2 regions of the Streptomyces sp. NPDC002467 genome follow, and region 2 is predicted to be linked to the other one. Evidence: riboswitches for the same ligand, from Rfam matches in the RefSeq annotation. Region 2 holds a riboswitch; the other holds the start of a gene.
What was found. Region 2 has a riboswitch for cyclic di-AMP ahead of ACFYYJ_RS10475 (peptidoglycan DD-metalloendopeptidase family protein). Riboswitches for the same ligand answer to the same signal wherever they lie in the genome.

Region 1 (7,384 bases), on a different contig from region 2:
TTCTGCTCGTAGCCCACGTCCGTGAACACCTTGATCATCTTGGTGTTGGCGGGCAGCACCTCGGCGGCGAAGCGGCGGATGCCGCGCTCCCGGGCCACCGCTCCGATGTGTTCGAGGAGGGCGGAGGCGACCCCGCGGCCCTGGTGGGCGTCCTGGACGAGGAAGGCGACCTCGGCTTCGTCGGCGGGGGCGGAGGCGGGGCGCCCGTCGGGGCCGATGCGGTCGTAGCGGACGGTGCCGATGAACTCCCCGCCGATGGTCGCCGCGAGGCCGACGCGGTCCACGTAGTCGTGGTGCGTGAAGCGGTGCACGTCGCGGTCGGAGAGGCGGGGGTAGGGCGCGAAGAACCGGTAGTACTTCGACTCGTCGGAGACCTGCTCGTAGAAGCTGACCAGGCGACCCGCGTCCGCGGTGGTGATCGGCCTGATGCGGGCGGTACCGCCGTCGCGCAGGACGACGTCCGCTTCCCAGTGGGCCGGGTACGAGGGGTCCGACTCGTTGGTCATGCCCATACCTTACGGGCCGGAGGCGCGCCGGGACGGGGCGGGTCGCGCTCGCGCGGCGCTATGGGCAATTCCGGACGAAACGGTGCAAGCTGGGGAGGGCCGAACGGCGGGAGATTCGAGACGAAGGTCGGTTCGAGCATTCCGGGCTTCGTGAGAGACTGGTCTAGACAACCGTAAGAACCTGAAGGGCATCACCATGGCAGAGCGCCGCGTCAACGTCGGTTGGGCCGAGGGCCTGCACGCTCGTCCCGCCTCGATCTTCGTCCGTGCGACGACCGCTTCCGGCGTCCCGGTGACCATCGCGAAGGCCGGCGGCGACCCCGTCAACGCCGGTTCCATGCTCGCGGTTCTGGGCCTGGGCGCCCAGGGCGGCGAGGAGATCGTCCTCGCCTCCGAGGCCGATGGCGCGGAGGTCGCGCTGGACCGCCTCGCGAAGCTGGTCGCCGAGGGTCTCGAGGAGCTCCCCGAGACCGTCTGACCCTTCGGGTTCGCCACACACCCGCCGAAGCCGCGGCCCCTCCCGGGCGCCGCGGCTTCGGCATGTCCCGCACCTGCGAGCCGGGGCGTACGCCACCACCTGGCGAGCCGGGGTCGAGGGCAATCCAGCCACTCCCGCCGTCACCCGCGAGCCGAGGTGGGGCCAATCCAGCCCCACAAGCCGTCACCCGCGAGCCGAGGTCGGGGCATTCCAGCCCCTCCGGCGTTTGAGGAGCGGGGTGCGGGGCGGAGCCCCGGCGGCGGAGCCGCACCCGACCCGACGGCCCGGCCGCGCCCCCATAAAGGCCCGGCGCAGCCGAACGGCACGCCCCGGAATTCCGCACACAGAAATCAACCGGCCGCGCACAGCGGATCACACCGCACGGCACAGCGAATTAACTAAAGCCGGAATTCGACCCACACCGCACCGACACCGGCACGCGTCCTTTGTATACGGCCGCTGTTAATGCCGACCGCTCGACATGTTTACGGCAGGTTGCGAAGTGCTCACCGCCGCCCCGATCCGCAACCGGTGCGCCCCGACGGCTCGCTCCGCGTGGGCCGCCGCCAGTACCCGCGCCCGCTCCGCGTCACCCCGGGCCACGGCGTCCACCACCGCGCCGTGCTCCGCCCAGGACTCCACCGGCCGGGCCGGCGCCTCCACCACGTACATCCACGCGACCTTGTGCCGCATCTGCGTGAGCAGCGCGATCAGCCCCGGGCTGCCCGAGGCCTGCGCGAGCGTCTCGTGGAACCAGCCGCCCAGGGACCGCAGGTCCTCCCCCTGGCCCCGCCTGGCCCGCTCCTGGCCCAGCCTGACCAGCCCCCGCAGCACCTTGAGGTGCGCCTCGGTCCGCCGCCGGGCGGCACGGGCGGCGGCGAGCGGCTCCAGCAGCATCCGCAGCTCCAGCAGATCGGCGGCCTCCTGCTCCGTCGGCTCGGCCACACAGGCCCCCGCGTGCCGTCGCGTGGTCACGAACCCCTCGGACTCCAGGGTCCGCAGCGCCTCGCGGACCGGGACGCGGGAGACCCCGTACCGGCGGGCCAGGACCTCCTCGGTCAGCCTGCCGCCCGGACCGAAGGCCCCGGAGACGATGTCGTCGCGAATTGCCGTGCATACCGCGTGCGCAGGAATACGCAAGACCGGACCTCCGCTTTTCCGACTCACACCCTCATTGGTGCCACCACTGCTGCGACTCTATTGCAACACACGACAATTTCCGAGAGCGGCCGGAAATGGGAATCCCGCGGAAACACGAAGACCCCGGCTCGGAGAGCCGGGGTCTTCGGTGAAGCGGGCGGTGCGGCGGAGTCGATCAGAGGTCGACGCCGTGCGAGCGCAGGTAGGCGAGGGGGTTGATGTCCGAGCCGTACTTGGCGCCGGTACGGGCCTCGAAGTGCAGGTGCGGGCCGCTGGAGTTGCCCGTGGAGCCCGACAGGCCGATCTGCTGGCCCGCGGTGACCTGCTGGCCGACGGAGACGTTCAGCCGCAGCATGTGGCCGTACTGCGTGTACGTGCCGTCGTTGTGCTTGATGACGACGTTGTTGCCGTACGCGCCACCCCAGCCCGCCTCGACGACGACGCCCGCGCCCACCGCGTGGACCGAGGTGCCCTCGTCGGCGTGGAAGTCGATGCCCGTGTGGCTGCCGGAGGACCACATGCCGCCGCCCGCGTGGTACTGCGTGGAGACGTAGGAGCCGTCGACCGGGGCGACGAAGGTGTTGAGGCGCTTGCGTTCCTCCTCGCGGGCCGCGCGCTCGGCGGCGTCGCGCTCGGCCTTCGCCTTGGCCTCGGCGAGGCGCTTGGCCTCGGCGGCCTGCTGCTTGGCGTCGGCCTCGGCCTGCGCCTTGGCGGCGGCGCGCTGCTGGGAGTCGGCCTGCTCGGTGATGTCGCCCTGGAGTTCATCGGCGACGACCACGGCACCGAGCGTGTTGTCCTGGGAGTGGTTGTTGCCACCGTTGTCCGCGGCGAAGGCCGGGGCGGCGATGGTGGCGACGACGCCAGTGGTGGCGAGGGCGGCTATGCCGGCGTAACCGGCGGTCTTGCGGCTCAGACGGCTGGAACCGCGGTGCTTGCCGGACGCAGCGGGACGACTGCCAAACGCCATGGAGGGGCTGATCCTTTCCTTCCTTCTCGCCTACCGGGTTAGCTGACGGGTTCGGAGCAGGAAGGTCTCCTACGGGCCTCCTCTTGCGAGGCGGTCCGATTCACCCCAGGGACTGATGTGGGTCCCCGGCTCCCCAGGCTCGCGCCTGACGGGGACTCGGCGATCGCTGACCGGTGCCGCGGATGCGGCGCGTACAACTGACGGACAGCACGGCCGACGCTAGGCGGATCATCAGCCAATCACCAAACAGACACGCCCTTTTGTTGCGTACGCCACACCGCAAACAAGCAACCTCGCCACCAAACGGACAAAAGGGGCCCGGGCGGTCAAGCCGCCCGGGCCCCTTCAAGAAGCCCTGTTCAGGCGCCAGTTGGGGGCGCCGATGGGTCACTTCAGTTGGTGACGACGCTCACTTCACCGATGCCGAGGGCGCGCACCGGCTCCTCGATCAGCGACGCGTCGCCCACGAGCACCGTGACGAGCCGGTCCGCGGGGAAGGCGCTCACGACCGCCGAAGTGGCCTCCACGGTGCCGGTCTCGGCGAGCCGCGCGTACAACTGCGCCTGGAAGTCGTCCGGGAGTTCCTGCTCGACCTGGTCGGCGAGGGTGCCGGCGACCGAGGCCGCCGTCTCGAACTTCAGCGGGGCCACGCCCACCAGGTTCTGCACCGCCACGTCCCGTTCGGCGTCGGTCAGGCCGCCCTCCGCGAGGGTGCGGAGCACCTTCCAGAGGTCCTCCAGGGCCGGTCCGGTGTTCGGGGTGTCCACCGAGCCGCTGATGGCCAGCATCGAGGCGCCCTTGCCGTCCGCGGTGGAGCGCAGCACCTGGCCGAAGGCGCGCACCCCGTAGGTGTACCCCTTCTCCTCGCGCAGCACCTTGTCCAGGCGGGAGGTGAGAGTGCCGCCCAGGCAGTACGTGCCGAGCACCTGGGGCGCCCAGACCCGGTCGTGGCGGTCCGGCCCGATGCGGCCGATCAGCAGCTGCGTCTGGACCGCGCCGGGCCGGTCCACGATGACCACTCGGCCCGTGTCGTCGGCGGTGATCGGCGGCACCGGGCGCGGCTCGGCGGTGTTACCGGTCCACGCGCCCAGGGTGTCGGCCAGGACGGCGTCCAGGTCGATGCCGGTGAGGTCGCCGACGACCACCGCGGTGGCGGTGGCGGGGCGTACGTGGGCCTCGTAGAAGGCGCGTACGGCGGTCGCGTCGATCCGGGCGACCGTCTCCTCGGTGCCCTGGCGCGGGCGGGACATCCGCAGGGTGGCCGGGAAGAGCTCCTTGGAAAGCTGCTTGGCGGCCCGGCGCTGCGGGTTGGCCTGCTCGTGCGGGATCTCGTCGAGCCGGTTGCGCACCAGCCGGTCGACCTCGCTGTCGGCGAAGGCGGGGGCGCGCAGCGCCTCGGCGAGCAGACCCAGGGCCTTGTGCAGGCGGGAGGCCGGGACCTCCAGGGAGACCCGCAGGCCCGGGTGGTCGGCGTGCGCGTCGAGGGTGGCGCCGCAGCGCTCCAGCTCGGCGGCGAACTCCTCGGCGGAGTGCTTGTCGGTGCCCTCGGAGAGCGCGCGGGCCATGATGGTGGCCACGCCGTCCAGGCCCTCGGGCTCCGCGTCCAGCGGGGCGGCGAGGTTGATCTCGACGGCGACGACCTGCTGGCCCGGCCGGTGGCAGCGCAGCAGGGTGAGGCCGTTGGACAGCACGCCGCGCTCGGGGGCGGGGAAGGCCCACGGCCTGGCCTCGCCGGCCTGCGGCCGCGGGTGGAAGGTCATCGTGACGGCTGCGGTGTCGCTCACTGCTCCGCCCCCTCGTTCTCGTCGCTCTCGTCGGACTCGGCGGACTCCTCGGAGCCCGGCAGCGGCTCGTAGACCAGCACCGCGCGGTTGTCGGGGCGCAGTCGGGCCGCGGCCACGGCCTGCACCTCCTCCGCGGTGACGGCGAGGACCCGCTGTACGGCGGTCAGCGCCAGCTGCGGGTCGCCGAACAGCACCGCGAAACGGCACAGTTCGTCCGCGCGGCCGGCCACCGTGCTCAGCCGGTCCAGCCACTCCCGCTCCAGCTGCGCCTGTGCGCGCTCCATCTCCTCGGCGGTCGGGCCCTCGGCGGCGAACCGCGCGAGTTCCTCGTCCACGGCCGCCTCGATGACGGGAACCTCGACCCCGCTGGAGGTCTTGACGTCCAGCCAGCCCAGCGAGGGCGCGCCCGCCAGCCGCAGCATGCCGAAACCGGCCGCGACGGCCGTCTGGTCACGGCGCACCAGACGGTTGTGCAGCAGGGAGGACTCCCCGCCGCCCAGGATCGTCAGCGCCACGTCCGCCGCGTCGCACTCGCGCGTGCCGTCGTGCGGAAGCCGGTAGGCGGCCATCAGCGCGCGCGCCGGGACCTCCTCCACGATCTCCTCGCGCAGCTGCCCGCCCATGATCTCGGGCAGCGAGCCGTCGCGGGGCGGCTGCTTGCCGTCGTGCGCGGGGATGGAGCCGAAGTACTTCTCGACCCAGGCCAGGGTCTGCTCGGGGTCGATGTCCCCGACGACCGACAGCACCGCGTTGTTGGGCGCGTAGTACGTACGGAAGAAGTTGCGCGCGTCCTCCAGGGACGCGGCGTCCAGGTCGGCCATGGAGCCGATCGGGGTGTGGTGGTACGGGTGGCCCTCCGGGTAGGCGAGGGCGGTCAGCTTCTCGAACGCCGTGCCGTAGGGGACGTTGTCGTACCGCTGGCGGCGCTCGTTCTTGACGACGTCGCGCTGGTTCTCCATGGACTCGTCGTCCAGGGCGGCCAGCAGCGAGCCCATCCGGTCCGCCTCCAGCCACAGCGCGAGCTCCAGCTGGTGGGCCGGCATCGTCTCGAAGTAGTTGGTGCGCTCGAAGCTGGTGGTGCCGTTGAGGGAACCGCCGGCGCCTTGGACGAGCTCGAAGTGACCGTTGCCCGGTACCTGCTTCGAGCCCTGGAACATCAGGTGCTCGAAGAGGTGAGCAAGACCGGTACGCCCCTTGACTTCGTGGCGCGAGCCGACGTCGTACCACAGGCAGACCGCGGCGACCGGGGTCAGGTGGTCCTCGGAGAGCACCACGCGCAGGCCGTTGGCCAGCCGGTGCTCGGTCGCTGTCAGGCCGCCGGAGCCGGCCTGAGCTGTGGCCGTGTGACCCATGGGCATGTGGTCCCTTCGATCGCGATGCAGAGATTTCTTCTCGACCTGCCACTGTATGCAAGCGCGTCGCCCACCGGATAAGTTCCCGGGTCACTCCCCCGCACTCCGTATGGGGGGACCCCCGGGGTCGGAGTCGGCGTTGTCGGTGCCTCGGGCCACAATGGTCCGCGTCGTACCCGAATGACACCCGGTCCCATCCCGGTACCGTCCCGGTTCCACAGCGGTCCGGCTGCATCCCCACCAGGTCCCACCGCAGTCCGACAGCCCCGAATCGGCCAGACGACGCCACACCCGTCAGACTCGTCAGACCCAGCCAGACCCCAGCACACCCCATTTTCTTGGTTAAGGAGCCGCGCAGCGATGGCCCGCCGCAGCACGAAGACCCCGCCGCCGGAGGATTTCGAGGAGAAGATCCTCGACATCGACGTCGTCGACGAAATGCAGGGCTCCTTCCTCGAGTACGCGTACTCGGTGATCTACTCCCGTGCCCTGCCCGACGCCCGGGACGGCATGAAGCCGGTCCACCGGCGCATCGTCTACCAGATGAACGAGATGGGGCTCCGCCCCGACCGCGGCTACGTGAAGTGCGCGCGCGTCGTCGGCGAGGTGATGGGCAAGCTCCACCCGCACGGCGACCAGTCGATCTACGACGCCCTCGTCCGCATGGCCCAGCCCTTCTCGATGCGGCTCCCGCTGGTCGACGGGCACGGCAACTTCGGTTCGCTCGGCAACGACGACCCGCCGGCCGCCATGCGTTACACCGAGTGCAAGATGGCCGACGCCACGTCGCTGATGACGGAGTCGATCGACGAGGACACCGTCGACTTCACCGCCAACTACGACGGCCAGGAACGCGAGCCGGTCACCCTGCCCGCCGCCTACCCGAACCTGCTGGTCAACGGCACGTCCGGGATCGCGGTCGGCATGGCCACCAACATGCCCCCGCACAACCTCGGCGAGGTCATCGCGGCGGCGCGTCACCTGATCCGCTACCCGCAGGCGGACCTGGAGGCGCTGATGCGCTTCGTACCGGGTCCCGACCTGCCCACGGGCGGCCGGATCGTCGGGCTCTCGGGCATCAAGGACGCCTACGAGAACGGCCGCGGCACCTTCAAGATCCGCGCGACGGTGACCGTCGAGAACGTGACGGCGCGCCG
Region 2 (7,384 bases):
GCGCCGACGCCCAGCGGGACGGCGAAGACCGTGTCCGTACCGGCCAGCGCCTTGATCGTCGGCAGGTCCAGGTGGTCGTAGTGGTCGTGCGAGATGACCACGACGTCGACGGTGCCCAGCGAGGCCGGCGGGACCGGTACGGGGTGCAGCCGCTTGGGACCGGCGAAGGGGAAGGGGGAGCACCTCTGGCCCCACACGGGGTCGAAGAGGACCCGGCGGCCGTCGATCTCGGCGAGCACGCTGGAATGGCCCATCCAGGTCAGGCGCAACCCGCTGACCGGCGGTTTCGCCAGTTCGGCGAGGGTGGTCGGGTAGACCGGGATCGGGGCGGCGGGCGCCCGCCGGATCCGCTGCTCACGGTGGAAGTAGATCTTCGCGAATTCCGCCATCGACCCGGAGGGCCTGTTCCGGGCGCCGACCGGGTTCTGGAAGACGCCGTCGGCGAAGTTCGGCGAGCGGCGGATCCGCTCCAGCCGGGCCCCCGAGGGGTCCGCGCCGAAGGCTTCGGGCCGCAGGGCGCGCAGCCGGGGACGCAGGGGACGAGAGCCGGTCAAGGCGCCTCCAGGGGCGGTGCGGTCGGATGACGGCGCGGTCGGGACGTCCGTCGGTCTACGAGCATCCCAACGCACACCGGCCCCGAAGGATTCCGCATTCCCCCTGCGTGTCGTTCCCCCTGCTCTCCTACAGCGGCAGCAGGTCGGGCCGCTTCGCCTCGACGTGGTCCCCGGAGGACTCGCCGCGCAGCCGGCGGCCGATCCAGGGCACCAGGTGCTCGCGCGCCCAGTGGATGTTGTCCCGGGTCACGTCGACCGAGCCGCGCGGGCGCTCCGGCGGCCAGGGCTGGTCGGGGTCGGCCGGCACGTCCAGTCCGAGCACCTGCGCGGCGCGCAGCGCGACCCGGGTGTGCCCCTCGGGCGACAGGTGCAGCCGGTCGGTGTCCCACGCTCTGCGGTCCTGTACGGACCTCAGGGACCAGAGGTCGAGCACCGGGCAGTCGTACCGGTCGGCGATGGCGCGGACGTGGACGCTGTACGTCGCCACCTTGCCCCGGAGGTGCTTGAGTACCGGTACGCCCCGGGTGTCGAAGCCGGTGGTGATCACGACCCGGCCGACGGCTCCGGTGAGGTCGGCGACGGCCGCCTCGAAGCGCTCCGCCACGTCGTCGGGGTCGGTGCCGGGGCGGATGATGTCGTTGCCGCCCGCGCAGAAGGTCACGAGGTCCGGCGCGAGCGCCTTGGCCCGCGGGACCTGGTCGGCCACGATCTGGTCGAGCAGTTTGCCGCGCACGGCCAGGTTCGCGTACCGGAATTCGCCCTCCGGATGCTGGTCGGCCAAGAGCACGGCGAGCCGGTCCGCCCAGCCGAGATAAGTGTCCCCGGGTCCCGGGTCCCCCACGCCCTCGGTGAAGCTGTCCCCGATCGCCGCGTACGAGCCGATGGTCTTGATTTTCGTCGTCGTCGCTGCCACGAGACGACATCCTTCACTCTCGTAACCAACCTACGCCAACGTAATGAGGGGTTGACGGGCCGTGATCTTTACCACCCGGGAGATAAGGAACACGTACACGTGAGGCCGGGACCCCCCTCGGGTCCCGGCCTCACGCGTGTCCGTGCTCCGACGGCGGCTGCCGTCAGACGCTGACGCCCTTCGCCCGGAGGTAGGCCAGCGGGTCGATGTCGGAACCGTAGGACGGGCCCGTGCGGATCTCGAAGTGCAGGTGCGGGCCGGTCGAATTGCCGGTGGAACCGGACAGGCCGATGGTCTGGCCGGCGGTGACGCTCTGGCCGACCGAGACGGACAGCGAGGAGAGGTGGCCGTACTGCGAGTAGTTGCCGTCCGCGTGTCGGATGACGACCTCGTTGCCGTACGCGCCGCCCCAGCCGGCGGAGACGACGGTGCCCGCGCCGACCGCGCGGACCGTGGTGCCGGAGCTCGCGACGAAGTCGACACCGGTGTGGTAGCCGGAGGACCACATGCTGCCCGCGACCTTGTACTGGGTGGAGATGCCGGTACTGGCGAGCGGGGCGACGAACCCGGAGGCCGACGTCTTGGCCGCGGGGGCCTCGGCCGCGGACTCGCGCTGCGCCGGAGCGGCCTGCTCGGCCGCCTCCGGAGCGCTCTGCTCGGCGGCCTTGGGGGCGGCCTTGTGCGCGGTCCGGGGCGCGGTCTCCGGAGCGGATTCCTCCGGGGCGGATTCCTCGGGGGCGGATTCCGCCGGAGCCGCCGGAGCCGCCGCCTCGCCCGCACCGCCGAGGTTCAGCTTCAGGCCGGGGTGGATCAGATCGGGGTCGCCGCCGACCGCCTCGCGGTTGTCTGCGTAGAGCTGCTGCCAGCCTCCGGACAGCCGGCTCTCGGCGGCGATCTTGGAGAGGCAGTCGCCGGGAACGACCGTGTAGACGGTCGGCGCGGCGGACTCCGCCCTGAGCGCGGCGGGGACCTGCGGGGCAGCCGCGGGGGCCACGGTGGTCGTGGCCGTCGTCGCGGTGGCCGGGGCGCCGGCAGCGTGGGCACCGGCAGCACCCATCAGCGGCAGCGCGAGGGCCGCGCCACCGGTGCCGGCGACGGCGAAGCCGCGCGATATCGAAAGGGACTTGGGGCGGCGGTGCTTACCCTTTGCAGGCATGGCGAATTCCTCTCCGGCGCCTGCGAGGTGAGCTGTCGGGTTCGGACTGGAGATGTCCGGCCGCACATGAACGGAACATGTTCGGCTTCACCCCTAGCCGTCCCGGGGTCGAGTTCCGGGACAGCGGCTTACCTGGTTCCCCCGCTCCTGCCGCGCGTGAATGGTCGGGTGCGGTTTCCGGGCGGCGGCAGGATTCGGCGATCCACCCGGATCGGTCGCGAACGTAATCCCAAAAGGCCGCACCGAACAAGCCGTGAATTTCCTGACGGAATCACAGGGACGGGAAACCGGGGGAATGCCGGTCACCCTCCGTCCATTCCGGTCCGTCAACAACCGGTCCTGCGAAGGCATTCGACTTTCGCGATCAGGCACTCACGGTCACCGTATGATCTGGCTCACGGGGACGCGCCCGATCTCGCCTCCGCTTATGGCAAGTTGTCGCCAAGTAGTGTAATTCGGACAGAGCACCCACGAGCAGCATCACGAAGCGGAGGAGTTCCCTTGACCCAGCAGATACAGGAGCCGGAACTGTCCGGAGTGCGCAATTTCCGCGATGTGGGCGGATTGCCGACTTCTGATGGACGAAGGGTCAGGACGGGACGACTGTTCCGAAGCGGACATCTGGCGCATGCCACTGAAACCGATACAGAGTTCCTCGGTTCACTCGGCCTCCACACCGTCTTCGACTTCCGCAACGGCGCCGACCACGCGCTGGAGGGCCCGGACGTGGAACTGCCCGGCGTGCGGAACGTGAACATCCCCCTCTCGGATCCGGCCGACGGCCGGGAGTTCTGGAAGATGGTCCGCGACGGCGACCTCGAACAGCTCCGCGGGATCCTGGGCGACGGGAAGGGGGCGGCCCGGATGGCGAACTCGTACCGATCGATGATCAAGAGCCGCACGGCCGAGCACGGCCGGGTCCTGCACGCCCTCGCCGAGGACAGCGTCCCGGCGCTCATGCACTGCGCCGCCGGCAAGGACCGGGCCGGTCTGTCGATCGCCGTCACCCTGCTCGCCCTGGGCGTCGAGCGCGAGGCGATCGTCGCGGACTACCTGGAGTCGAACGCCCCGCACCGCCGCTACCGGGTCCGCCGGAGCGACGACTCCGCCGAGGCCCGCTCCCCCGAGGTGACGGAGCTGCTCGCCCCGCTCTTCGACGCCCGCGCCGAGTACCTGCTCGGCGCCTTCGACACCATCGAGGAGACCTGGGGCGGCGTGGACCGCTACCTGGAGCAGGGGCTCGGACTCACGCCCGAGACCCGGAGCCGGCTGCGCGAGCGGCTGCTCGACTGACGTGCGGGCCGGAGGGGAGCGCGCCCGCGCGCTCCCCTCCCCGTCGGTCACCCTCCCCGTCGGCCCCACGTCCCGCGGTCAGCGGTTGCCGACCGCCTGCTTGACCAGGGTCCTGCCGAAGTCCCACATGAGTCCCGACCCGCCGTGCGCCTCGTCCATGACCGCGCGGAAGGCCCCGACGAACCGGTCGACGTCGTGCTCGTCCACGATCAGCGGCGGGATGAGCTTGATCACCTCCAGGTGGTCCCCGGAGACCTGCGTGAGGATCCGGTGCTTCTGGAGCAGCGGCACCACGACCATCTGCGCGAAGAGCCCCTTGCGGGCCGCCTGGAGCATCGTCCAGCGGCTGCGCAGCCCGAGCGAGGACGGCCGGCCGAACTCGATGCCGATCATCAGCCCGCGCCCGCGGACCTCGTGGAGCAGTTCGTACTCGTCCACGAGCGCGGCCAGCCGCCCGCGCAGCAGGTCGCCCATCGCCCGGGCGTTGGCCACGACCTCCTCGTCCTCCATGACCGAGAGCACCGCCAGCCCGGCGGCCATCGCCTGCGCGTTCGAGCCGAAGCTCGCGGAGTGCACGAGCACCCGGTCCATGGAGGAGTAGACCTTCTTGAAGATCCAGTCCTTGCCCAGGGTCGCGCCGACCGGCACGTAGCCGCCCGACAGCGCCTTGGCCACGCAGACCAGGTCCGGTTCCACGCCCGGCTCGTGCTGGTAGGCGTAGAAGTCGCCGGTGCGCCCCAGCCCGGTCTGCACCTCGTCCGCGATCAGCAGCGCCTTGTGCCGGTGCAGCAGTTCCTGCGCGGCGGGCAGGAAGCCGGGCGGGGCCGCGAGGACCCCCTTGCCCTGGATCGGTTCGACGACGAGGGCGGCCACGTCGCCCTTGCGGAGCTCGCGCTCCAGGGCGGCCAGGTCCCCCAGCGCGATCCTCGTGTCGGGGAGCAGCGGGGCGAAGCCGTCCCGGAAGCCGCTCTCCCCGTTGACCGACAGCGAGCCCGTGGTCAGCCCGTGGAAGGCGTGGTCGCAGTAGAGGATCCTCGGCCGCCCGGTGGCGTACCGGGCGAACTTCAGGGCGGTCTCCACGGCCTCGGTGCCGCTGTTGCCGAAGAAGACCCGGTCCAGGTGGGGGCTGTACGAGAGCAGCTTCTCGGCCAGCAGCCCGGGCAGCGGCTGGCAGTCGAAGCGGGTCAGGTCGGCGAGCTGGGCGTCCAGGACGTCGTGCAGGGCCTGCCGCACGACGGGGTGGTGGCGGCCCAGGCCCATCACCCCGAAGCCCGCCAGCATGTCCAGGTAGTCGTTGCCCTCGGCGTCCCAGAAGTGGGCGCCCTCGGCCCGCTCGTAGACCTTGTCGAAGCCGATGGTGTGCAGCATCCGGGGCAGTTGGTGGTTGAGGTGCCTCGCGTGCAGTTCGTACCGCTCCGCCCCGCGCGCCGCCAGCAGGGCGCCGAGGTCGAAGCCCTTCCCCCCTCGCGCCTCCGTCGTCATGCCGACCGGTCCCGGTTGCCGCCGACCGTCTCGCGGGCCGCGCGGAGGGATTCCTTGAGCGAACCCATGGTGGCGAGGACGGCGGTGGGCTCGTAACCGCAGTGCGCCATGCAGTTGGCGCAGCGCGGGTCCTTGCCGCGGCCGTACTTGCTCCAGTCGGTGTCCTCGATCAGTTCCCGGTAGGTGGGAACGTAGCCGTCGCTCATCAGATAGCAGGGTCGCTGCCAGCCGAAGAGGGAGTAATTCGGAATGGCCCAGGCCGTGCAGGGGAAATCGGCCTTTCCTTCGAGGAAGTCCAGGAAGAGCGGGGAGTGGTTGAGCCGCCACCGCCGACGGTTGCCGCCCGCGAAGGCCTTCCTGAAGAGTTCGCGGGTCTGTTCGACGCCCAGGAAGTGCTCCTGGTCGGGCGCCTTTTCGTACGCGTAGGCGGGCGAGATCATCATCTCGTCGACCTGGAGGTCGTCATTGAGGTAGTTCAGGACCTCGATGATCGTCTGCGGGGTGTCGGTGTTGAAGAACGTGGAGTTCGTGGTCACCCGGAATCCGCGCCTCTTCGCCTCCTTGATGGCCGCGACCGCCTCGTCGAAGACGCCTTCCTTGGCCACGGACTCGTCGTGCCGCTCGCGCAGGCCGTCGATGTGCACGGCGAAGGCGAAATAGGGCGAGGGCGTGAACTTCTCGATCTTCTTGCGCAGCAGCATCGCGTTGGTGCAGAGGAAGACGTACTTCCGCTTCGCCACCAACTGTCGGACGATCTCGTGGATCTGCGGGTGCATCAAGGGCTCGCCGCCCGCGATGGACACCATGGGCGCCCCGGACTCCAGCACGGCGCCGACCGCCTGGGCTACCGGCATGCGCTGCTTGAGCACTCCCGCGGGGTGCTGGATCTTCCCGCAGCCCTCGCAGGCCAGGTTGCAGGCGTAGAGCGGTTCGAGTTCGACGATCAGCGGGAACTTCTCACGCCTGCGGAGCTTCTGTTCGAGAAGATAGGTCCCGACCCTGACGGACTGTCGCAGCGGCATGGCCATCTGGCTCACCTCCTGGGGAGCAGCAAAGAACGGTGCCAGTCGTAGAACGCGGGTAGCACGGCACGGAGAACACGGAAGGCCGATATTCCACCGCGAACCGTGCCGATACGGACGAGCTCGTGTTCCGGAGCGTCCACGATCACCCGGACGGCCGCAACGGGACGTCCCCCTTCCGACGGAGGGCCGTGGCCGCGGGTCGCTGTCCACAGGGTGGACGCCGACTCCATGTCGACCGCGATCGCGCCGGTCGCGCGCAGCTGCGCGCGCTCCTGGCCGCGGACGACGTGGTCCGATCCGGTCAGTGCGCCGGTGTGCACGGTCCGGCCGGGGGCGGCCCGGGCCAGTGCCTCGGCGAGCAGGGCGCTGCCGGTGCAGGTGACGGTGCCCTGCGGGTCCCGGGTCTCCTCGGCGACGACCAGGTCGCCGGGGTGCATGCCGGGTACCAGTCCGGCACAGAACCCGGTCGCGAGGACGGCCGCCCGGTCCATCCCCGGTCTCTCCAAGGCCCGGCCGACGGCCCGCTCTGCGGCGCGCGGGCCCATGCCGGTGCGCAGGAGTTCGTACGCCTGCGGGGCGCCCCGGCCCGCGCTGCGCAGGGCGGTCTGCTCGATGCGCAGCGCGCAGGCGACGAGCAGCGGGTCCGGGTTCTCGGCCCGGTCCGCTCCGGCGGCGGACATCAGGGCTCCCCGGCCGCGGTGAACGGTTCTCCGTGCAGGTAGCGGCCGAGCGCGGTGAGCGGGAAGACCTGCCGGTACAGGTGGTAGTTGATGGAGAAGTCCCAGGGGAAGCCGGTGCCGGTGAAGTGCGGCTCGTCCCAGGAGCCGTCCTCGCCCTGCGTCCGTACGAGGTGGGCGACGCCGCGCTCCACGGCCTTGCCCTCCCGCTCGCCGGCCGCCATCAGCGCCATCAGCGCCCACGCGGTCTGCGAGGCGGTGGAGTCGCCCTTGCCGGCCCAGGC

Region 1: another riboswitch for cyclic di-AMP. It lies ahead of ACFYYJ_RS32960 (M23 family metallopeptidase); the one in region 2 lies ahead of ACFYYJ_RS10475 (peptidoglycan DD-metalloendopeptidase family protein).

Annotation. Positions count from the first base shown of each region.
Region 1 is NZ_JBIARJ010000020.1:73,001-80,384, forward strand. Features, by position in the region: gene ACFYYJ_RS32945 (GNAT family N-acetyltransferase) at 1-512, opposite strand, end outside; gene ACFYYJ_RS32950 (HPr family phosphocarrier protein) at 703-984, shown strand; gene ACFYYJ_RS32955 (GntR family transcriptional regulator) at 1,447-2,124, opposite strand; gene ACFYYJ_RS32960 (M23 family metallopeptidase) at 2,300-3,091, opposite strand; cyclic di-AMP (ydaO/yuaA leader) riboswitch at 3,104-3,263, opposite strand; gene ACFYYJ_RS32965 (M16 family metallopeptidase) at 3,484-4,851, opposite strand; gene ACFYYJ_RS32970 (M16 family metallopeptidase) at 4,872-6,227, opposite strand; gene ACFYYJ_RS32975 (DNA topoisomerase (ATP-hydrolyzing) subunit A) at 6,588-7,384, shown strand, end outside.
Region 2 is NZ_JBIARJ010000004.1:171,114-178,497, forward strand. Features, by position in the region: gene ACFYYJ_RS10465 (MBL fold metallo-hydrolase) at 1-554, opposite strand, end outside; gene ACFYYJ_RS10470 (SGNH/GDSL hydrolase family protein) at 682-1,467, opposite strand; gene ACFYYJ_RS10475 (peptidoglycan DD-metalloendopeptidase family protein) at 1,631-2,623, opposite strand; cyclic di-AMP (ydaO/yuaA leader) riboswitch at 2,628-2,800, opposite strand; gene ACFYYJ_RS10480 (tyrosine-protein phosphatase) at 3,125-3,916, shown strand; gene ACFYYJ_RS10485 (aspartate aminotransferase family protein) at 3,995-5,398, opposite strand; gene hpnH (adenosyl-hopene transferase HpnH) at 5,395-6,426, opposite strand; gene ACFYYJ_RS10495 (1-hydroxy-2-methyl-2-butenyl 4-diphosphate reductase) at 6,432-7,103, opposite strand; gene shc (squalene--hopene cyclase) at 7,103-7,384, opposite strand, start outside.